One region of the Streptomyces sp. NPDC006872 genome, then DNA from elsewhere that is predicted to be linked to it. Evidence: riboswitches for the same ligand, from Rfam matches in the RefSeq annotation. Region 1 holds a riboswitch; the other holds the start of a gene.

Region 1 (4,406 bases):
CGGCCTCGTCGGCGGGCGCGGAGGCAGCCATGCCGTCGGCACCAATCCGGTCATAGCGTACGGTTGCGATGAACTCGCCGCCGATGGTGGCCGCGAGTCCCACCCTGTCCACAAAGTCGTGGTGCGTGAAGCGGTGGACGTCCTTTGCGGACAGGCGCGGGTAGGGCGCGAAGAAGCGGTAGTACTTCGACTCGTCCGAGACCTGCTCGTAGAAGCTGACCAGGCGCTCGGCGTCATCAACGGTGATGGGGCGGATGCGTGCGGTGCCGCCGTCGCGCAGCACCACGTCGGCCTCCCAGTGGGCGGGGTACTCGTGCCGGTCCGACGCGCTCTGCATGGGGCCCAGAGTACGGCTCGCGTACGACAACGGCGCGAGGCAGTCTGTGGAGGACGCACGTCGGATCGAGGCCGCGATCCGACGACCACGTCGGGACGGGACGCATGGACCGTCCCTCCCACGCTTCACGTGTGGAACACTGGTCTAGACAACCTGAGACACTGAAGGGCAGCATCACATGGCTGAGCGCCGCGTCAACGTCGGCTGGGCCGAGGGCCTTCACGCCCGCCCCGCTTCCATCTTCGTCCGGGCCGCCACGGCCGCAGGTATCCCCGTGACGATCGCCAAGGCCGACGGCAACCCCGTCAACGCGGCCTCCATGCTGGCCGTTCTCGGCCTGGGCGCCAAGGGCGGCGAGGAGATCGTCCTCGCGTCCGAGGCCGAGGGCGCGGACGCTGCCCTCGACCGGCTCGCGAAGCTGGTCGCCGAGGGTCTCGAGGAGCTCCCCGAGACCGTCTGAAAACCCTGACGGCGCGCTGCCTTAAAGTCGTCGTCCCGCAACACCGAAGGGCTCGTCCGAATTGTCGGGCGAGCCCTTTGAATTTCCCGCTTATGGGCAGCAGAAATAGCGCCCCACGAATTAACTCCTCTTTGTATACGGCCCCCGTGTTAATGCCGCAGACCCGTCATGTTTACGGGAGGTTGCGAAGTCCTCACACGGTCGACGCGCTCCACTCCGCCGGAAAAGCGCAGCCGGTGCACGGCCGTCGCGCGCTCGGTGTGCAGCGCCGTGACCGCACGCGCGCGCTCCCCGTCGCCGCGCGCCACCGCGTCCACGATCGCGCCGTGCTCCCCCCAGGACTCCACCGGGTCGGCCGGAGCGTCCACCACGTACATCCAGGCGATCTTGTGGCGCAGCTGGGTGAGCATCGAGGTCAGGGCCTGGCTTCCGGAGGCCTGGGCGAGCGTCTCGTGGAACCAGCCCCCCAGGGAGCGCAGATCCTCGCTGTTGCCCCTCCTGGCCCGCTCCTGGCCCAGCCGGACGAGACCGCGCAGCACCTTCAGATGGGCCTCGGTGCGCCGCTGGGCGGCCCGGGAGGCGCCGAGCGGCTCCAGCAGCATGCGCATCTCCAGCAGGTCCGCAGCCTCCTGCTCGGTCGGCTCGGCGACGCACGCGCCCGCGTGCCGCCGCGTGACCACGAAGCCCTCCGCCTCCAGCGTGCGCAGCGCCTCCCGGACGGGCACACGGGAAACGCCGTAGCGGCGGGCGAGGAGTTCCTCCGTGAGGCGGCTGCCGCGCTCGTAGACACCCGCGACGATGTCGTCCCGGATGGCCGTGCACACCGAGTGCGCCGGAATACGCATGACGGACCTCCGCCTTAATCCCCGTGAAACGTCGACGATTGACGTGTGTTCCGTGACTCTATTGCAATCAGCGGGAATTTCCGATGGCGGACTGGAATCCGTGCATATTTTTTGGACAACAGGATCTCGAAAACGACGAAAGCCCCGGCCGGGAGGGCCGGGGCCGAACGATCTGTCGCCGTGCGTCGTCAGACGTTCACGCCGTGCTTGCGAAGGTAGGCGACCGGGTCGATGTCCGAGCCGTACTCGGCGGTGGTGCGGGCCTCGAAGTGCAGATGCGGGCCGGTGACGTTGCCGGTCGCGCCGGACAGGGCGATCCGCTGGCCCGGGGTGACCTGCTGCCCCACCGACACCTCGATGGACGACAGGTGACCGTACTGGGTGTACGTCCCGTCGTTCATCTTGATCACGACCTCGTAGCCGTACGACCCGCCCCAGCCGGCCTCGACGACGGTGCCCAGGCCGACCGCGTGCACGGTGGTGCCGCTGGCCGCGTGGAAGTCGATGCCGGTGTGGCTGCCGGAGGACCACAGGGAGCTGCTGGCCTGGTAGCCGGTGGACACGTAGGAGCCGGTGATCGGCAGCACGAAGGCGTTGAGGCGCTTGCGCTCGGCCTCGCGGGCGGCACGCACGCGTGCCTCGCGCTCCTCCACCGCCTTCTTGGCGGCGGCCTCGCGGGCGGCCTGCTCGAAGGCTGCGTGCTTCTGCACGGCGACCTGGTCGTCGAGCTGCTCGGCGACGGACTCGCCGACCGTGACGACGGGGATCAGCCCGGTCTGCTCGGGCGTGGGCTCGGCGGCGAGGGCCGGAGTGGAGGCGACGGTGGCCATGACACCGGTGGTGGTGAGCGCCGCGACACCCGCCGCGCGAACAGTGGTCCGCTGCATCCGGCTGGGCCGACGGTGCTTCCCGGTGGCGTAGGTGATCGCCAAGACAGGGGTGTCCTTTCCTTCCCTCTCGCCTACCGGGTTAGCTGACGGGTTCGGAGCAGGAAGGTCTCCTACGGACCCCCTCGCGTTCACGCGGGCGTCCGATTCACCCCAGGGACTTCACAAGTGGGTCCCCGGCTCCCCTGGCTCGCGCCGTACGGGGACTCGGCGATGACTGTCCGGTGCCGCGGCTGCGGCGCACTGCCTGACGAACAGCCCGCACGAAGCTAAGCGGGGCCGGTTTCAATCCTCAAACGAATCCCGGTTTTTGTAGCGCATCCCACAGGGCAGACAGGCAACCTCCGCCCCAATTCGGACATCTAGCGGCCCTGGTGACGCTTCCGTCGACCAGGGCCCCTACACGCGCGTGCCGTTGCCGGGTCCGCTCCGTGACTGCTCCGCGGCCTACTCCGCGGACACGACCTTCACCTCGCCGATGCCGAGGGCCTCGACCGGCGCCTTGATCTGGGCCGCGTCGCCCACCAGAACGGTCACCAACCGGTCCACCGGGAAGGCGTTCACGGCCGCCGCGGTGGCCTCCACCGTGCCGGTCGCGGCGAGCTGCTGGTACAGCGTCGCCTGGAAGTCGTCGGGCAGGTGCTGCTCGACCTGGTCGGCCAGCGTGCCCGCGACGGCCGCCGCGGTCTCGAACTTCAGCGGCGCCACCCCGACCAGGTTCTGCACGGCGACGTCACGCTCGGCGTCGGTCAGCCCCTCGGCGGCGAGGGTGCGCAGCACCTTCCAGAGGTCCTCGAGGGCGGGACCGGTGTTCGGGGTGTCCACGGAGCCGCTGATGGCGAGCATCGCGGCGCCGGAGCCGTCCGGGGCGGACCGCAGGACCTGCCCGAAGGCGCGGACGCCGTACGTGTAGCCCTTCTCCTCGCGCAGGACGCGGTCCAGGCGGGAGGTGAGGGTGCCGCCGAGGCAGTACGTGCCGAGCACCTGCGCGGGCCACACGCGGTCGTGCCGGTCGGCGCCGATACGGCCGAGCAGCAGCTGCGTCTGGACGGCGCCGGGACGGTCCACGATGACGACCCGGCCGGTGTCGTCGGCGGTCACCGGCGGCACCGGCCGCGGCTGGGCCGAGGAGCCCGTCCAGGCGCCCAGGGTGTCGCTCAGCAACGCGTCCAGGTCGACGCCGGTGAGGTCGCCGACGACCACGGCGGTGGCCGTGGCGGGGCGGACGTGCTTCTCGTAGAAGCCGCGCACCGCCGCGGAGTCGATCTTCTCGACCGTCTCCGCCGTGCCCTGGCGCGGGCGGGACATGCGCGCGGTGGCCGGGAACAGCTCCTTGGAGAGCTCCTTGGCGGCGCGCCGGGAGGGGTTGGCCAGCTCGTGCGGGATCTCGTCCAGCCGGTTGCGGACGAGGCGCTCGACCTCGCTGTCGGCGAACGCGGGCGCCCTCAGGGCGTCGGCGAGGAGGCCGAGGCCCTTGGGCAGGCGCGAGGCCGGCACTTCGAGGCTGAGCCGGACGCCGGGGTGATCGGCGTGCGCGTCCAGGGTGGCGCCGCAGCGCTCCAGCTCGGCGGCGAACTCCTCGGCGGAGTGCTTGTCGGTGCCCTCGGAGAACGCGCGCGCCATGATCGTGGCGACGCCGTCGAGGTCGGCCGGTTCGGCGTCCAGCGGCGCGTCGAGGAGGATCTCGACGGCGACGACCTGCTGGCCGGGGCGGTGGCAGTGCAGGACCGTCAGACCGTTGGCGAGCGCGGCGCGCTCGGGCGCCGGGAACGCCCACGGCTTGGCCTCGCCGGCCCGGGGCTGGGGGTGGAAGTCCATCGTGGCGAGCTCGGTCACCGGGCCGCCTCCTCGTTCTCGTCCTGGTCGGCGGGGGCTTC
Region 2 (4,406 bases), on a different contig from region 1:
GCGGCTCGTGGTGGCCGACGGGACACCTCCTAGGACGATACGACATGGATTCCCCGGGCAACGGGTTGTCCACAGGCCCGCCGGCCGGACGTCCGCCCAGGTGAAGACTTGTCCGGGGACTCGGCGGTCGAGAGTTGCCCGAGGGGCCGACCGCAATCGATGATGTTGGTGCTTGATCGCACCTGTTCGAATTAGTGGGGGTTTGATGCCCGAGATCGCCGACAACGGCCGTACCTGGCTCCTTTCGGGGCCGACGAGCAGCTACGCCCTCCATCTCACCGAGGCCGATGAGCTGATCCACCTGCACTGGGGTCCGGGCATCGCGCTCGCGGACGCCGAGGCGCTCGCCCAGCTGCCGCCGTCGGAGCGCGGGGCGTCCTTCGAGTCCCCGCTCGACGGCCGCGAGGAGTACCCGGTCGAGGGCGGCCCCCGCTTCGTGCGGCCCGCCCTGTCCGTGCGCACCGACGAGCGACGCGGCACCGAGTGGACCTTCGAGGCCCACGAGAGCGACGGCGACGAGCTCAGGCTGCGCTTCCGGGACGCCGGGCTCACCGTCACCCTGCACTACCGGATGCGCGGCGACGTCGTCGAGCGCTGGACGACCCTGCGCAACGACGGCGAGCGGCCGCAGGAGCTGCTGCGCGCCGACTCCGCCGTCTGGACCCTGCCCGAGCGCGAGGACTGGCGGCTGTCGCAGCTGCACGGCCGCTGGGCCGCCGAGTCGCGGCTCACGCGCTCCCCCCTCACCTACGGTGAGAAGGTCATCGGCAGCCGCCGCGGCCACACCGGCCACCAGCACCTGCCCTGGGTCGCCCTGGACACCGACGCGACCGAGGAGCGCGGCGAGGTCTACGGCTGCGCCCTCGGCTGGTCGGGCTCCTGGCGGATCGCCGTCGCGCAACTCCCCGACGCGCGCGTGCAGATCACCGGCGGCGCCGGGTACGACGACTCGGGCCTGCTGCGGTTGGAGAACGGCGAGTCCTTCACCACACCCGTCTTCGCCGGCCTGTGGAGCGACGCGGGCTTCGGCGGCGCGAGCCGCGCCTGGCACGCCTACCAGCGCGCGTACGTCGTCCCGGACGCCGAGCAGGACCGGCCGGTGCTGTTCAACTCCTGGGAGGCCACCTACTTCGACATCTCCGAGGAACAGCAGGCGACCCTGGCCCGGCGCGCCGCGGCGATCGGCGTCGAGCTGTTCGTCGTCGACGACGGCTGGTTCGGCAAGCGCACCGGCGACCACGCCGGGCTCGGCGACTGGCGGCCCAACCCCGACCGCTTCCCGAACGGCCTGAAGCCCCTCGCGGACTACGTGCACGCCCTCGGCATGCAGTTCGGCATCTGGGTCGAGCCCGAGATGGTCAACCCCGACAGCGAGCTGTACCGGGCCCACCCCGACTGGGTGCAGTTCCAACCGGGACGAAAGCGGACGGAGTTCCGCAATCAGCTCGTACTCAACCTCGCGCGTGAGGACGTCCAGGAGTATCTCTGGGAGCAGCTCCACGGGCTTCTCTCCAGCGCACCCGTCGACTACGTCAAGTGGGACTTCAACCGCTGCTTCACCGACGCGGGCTGGCCGGACGACCCCTACCCGCAGCGTCTCTGGGTCGACCATGTGCGAGCCCTGTACGGCCTCCTGGACCGACTGCGGGCCGCCCACCCGGGCGTCGCCTTCGAGTCCTGCTCGGGCGGCGGCGGACGTATCGACCTCGGGATCATGGGCCGTACCGACCAGGTGTGGACCTCCGACAACACCGACCCGCTCGACCGGCTCGACATCCAGCACGGCTTCAGCCAGATCCACCCCGCCCGGGTCATGGCCGCGTGGGTCACCGACAGTCCCAACACCCAGCTCAACGGCCGGGTGAGCTCGCTGCGCTTCCGGTTCGTCAGCGCCATGGCCGGTGTGCTCGGCGTCGGCGGCGATCTCTCGGAGTGGAGCGAGGGGGAGCTCGCCGAGGCGCGGGAGTGGGTGGACCTCTACAAGGAGATCCGGCCTCTTGTGCAGCACGGCGACCTCTACCGGCTGCGTCCCCCGGCGGGCGGTCTGAGCGCCGTCCAGTACGTGCGCGGAGACGAGAGCGTCGTCCTCGCCTGGCTCCAGGCCCAGCGGTTCGGGGAGCCCGTGCCGGCGCTCCGGCTGCGCGGACTCGACCCGACACAGTCGTATGAATGCCGTGAAACGGGCGAAGTTCACCGGGGTGCGGTGCTGCTGCATCACGGGCTGCGCACCGAACTGAAGGGCGACCTTGATGCGACGGTTATCCGGCTCCGTCGCATCTGAGCTTTCTGTCCGAATTGGATCCTTAATTCCAACTCGCTCTGGAATAAAGGATCCTGGAGGGCTGTCACGTGAGCAGCGTCATATCCGTGACCGTGCGTCGTACGTCATGTTCACGTAATTCATGCGCTTTTCAAGGGTATTCGGCGAATGGCGGGTGTTTGGATTCACGGAGCGTGACCGGGAATTCTCACAGCAGATCAAGAGAAATGCATTAACCGTGCAACCTCTGCTTGTCCCCGTGCGTCTGGGTCGCTTACGTTCCACACCAATCCGGACGGATGCCTAATCCTGCCGCCGCCCGGAGTCCGCACACCCACCCGTCCACGGCAGGAGCGGGGGACCCACAGGCACAACCGCCTGTTCCGGTCCCGGAACAGGCTTGGGGTAAAGCCGCGCCTCGGCGCGGCCGGGCATCTCCAGCTCGCACCCGACAGCTCACCTCGCAGGCGCCGGAGAGGAATTCGCCATGCCCGCGAAGGGTAAGCACCGCCGTCCGAAGACCCAGCGCTTCACTCGTTCGATAGCCGTCGCCGGAACCGGCGGCGCAGCGCTCGCCCTTCCGCTCATGGGTGCCGCCGGCGCCCATGCGGCCCCCGCTCAGTCCGTTTCCCAGTCCGTTTCGCAGGCCGCGTCCCAGTCGGTCGCGCAGACGGTTTCGGAAAGCGCCGTGCAGGCCGCTCCGGTGACCCGGAAGACCGCCGCCGCGAAGACCTACACCGTGCGGTCCGGGGACTACCTCTCGAAGATCGCGGACGACCAGGACGTCAGCGGCGGCTGGCAGAAGCTGTACCAGGACAACCGTGCGGCCGTCGGCGACAACCCCTCGCTGATCCACCCCGGCCTCAAGCTGTCGATCGGCAAGCAGGCCGCGACCGGCACCACCGGGTCGTCCGGTTCGTCCTCCTCGGCCTCCTCTTCGGGGAGCTCGTCCTCGAAGTCCTCGAAGTCGGCGAAGTCCTCCGACTCGAAGGCATCCGACTCGAAGTCCTCCACCTCGTCCTCTGCCTCGTCCTCGAAGACGACCACGCAGGCCGCCGAGAGCAGCACCGGCGCCTCCAGCGGTTACCAGCTCCCCGTGGCCGGCGCCTCCGTCGGCACCGCGTACCACGTGGCCGGCAGCATGTGGTCCAGCGGCTACCACACCGGTGTCGACTTCGTCGTGCCGACCGGCACCTCCCTCAAGGCCGTGGGCGCGGGCACCGTCGTCTCCGCGGGCTGGGGCGGCGCGTACGGCAACCAGGTCGTCATCAAGCTCGCCGACGGCTACTACGCCCAGTACGCCCACCTGTCCCAGCTGTCGGTCTCGGCCGGCCAGACCGTGACCCTGGGTCAGCAGGTCGGCCTCTCCGGCGCGACCGGCAACGTGACCGGCCCGCACCTGCACTTCGAGATCCGCACCACGCCGGACTACGGCTCGGACGTGGACCCGATCGCCTACCTCCGCTCGCACGGAGTCTCCGTCTAGCACCCGCGGACGACCCACCGCCTGACACGCAGTCGAAGGCCGGACCCCGATCCCCGGGTCCGGCCTTCGGCGTGTCGGCGTCGTTTTCTTGATCGTTTCATTGCCGCCGTGTGGCGTGTCTATGGCAGCCGCATGGCATCCCTTTTCGCCCTGTCGACAGCCGGGCCAGAGTGGGGACACAGTGATCTCCGTCAGGGAGCAAGCGCTTTCCATCGCTCTTCGGAGGTCCCGTGTCCGGCGTCGTCCACCGCTGCACCGCCGTCGTCAAGTGCGCCGCGACCGCGGCGGTCGTGGCGCTTCTGGTGGCCGGGGCCGCTCCGCCCGCGTCCGCGTGCACCTCGGCCGTCGGTGCTGGTGCTGGTGCCGGTGCCGGTGCCGGTGCTGGTGTCGCGAGCGTCGTCCGCCCCGACGACCGGCGGCTCGTCTACGAGGGCCACTGGGGGCGTACCGCCGAGGCCGCCGTCACCGTCAACTCCGGTTCGCGGCTGCGGTTCCGGTTCGTCGGGAGCGCCGTCCAGGCCCTGTTCGACGTCTCGTCGGTCACCGTGCCCGCGCAGATCTACGTCTCCGTCGACGGCGGGCCCAAGCGGCTGTACGCCGTCGACCGCGGCGACCTCCGGATCACGGCGACCGGGCGGGGCCCGCACACGGCCGAGCTGT

The links. Region 1 has a riboswitch for cyclic di-AMP ahead of ABZ725_RS23050 (M23 family metallopeptidase). Riboswitches for the same ligand answer to the same signal wherever they lie in the genome.
Positions count from the first base shown of each region.
Region 2: it holds a riboswitch for cyclic di-AMP, as region 1 does, so the genes downstream of both, ABZ725_RS21065 (LysM peptidoglycan-binding domain-containing M23 family metallopeptidase) here and ABZ725_RS23050 (M23 family metallopeptidase) in region 1, are expected to answer to the same signal.

Region 1 is NZ_JBEYIL010000007.1:425,802-430,207, forward strand. It holds gene ABZ725_RS23035 (GNAT family N-acetyltransferase) at 1-337, opposite strand, end outside; gene ABZ725_RS23040 (HPr family phosphocarrier protein) at 516-797, shown strand; gene ABZ725_RS23045 (GntR family transcriptional regulator) at 947-1,642, opposite strand; gene ABZ725_RS23050 (M23 family metallopeptidase) at 1,831-2,574, opposite strand; cyclic di-AMP (ydaO/yuaA leader) riboswitch at 2,586-2,752, opposite strand; gene ABZ725_RS23055 (pitrilysin family protein) at 2,977-4,365, opposite strand; gene ABZ725_RS23060 (pitrilysin family protein) at 4,362-4,406, opposite strand, start outside.
Region 2 is NZ_JBEYIL010000006.1:514,246-518,651, forward strand. It holds gene ABZ725_RS21060 (alpha-galactosidase) at 206-2,281, shown strand; cyclic di-AMP (ydaO/yuaA leader) riboswitch at 2,586-2,743, shown strand; gene ABZ725_RS21065 (LysM peptidoglycan-binding domain-containing M23 family metallopeptidase) at 2,748-3,746, shown strand; gene ABZ725_RS21070 (GDSL-type esterase/lipase family protein) at 3,977-4,406, shown strand, end outside.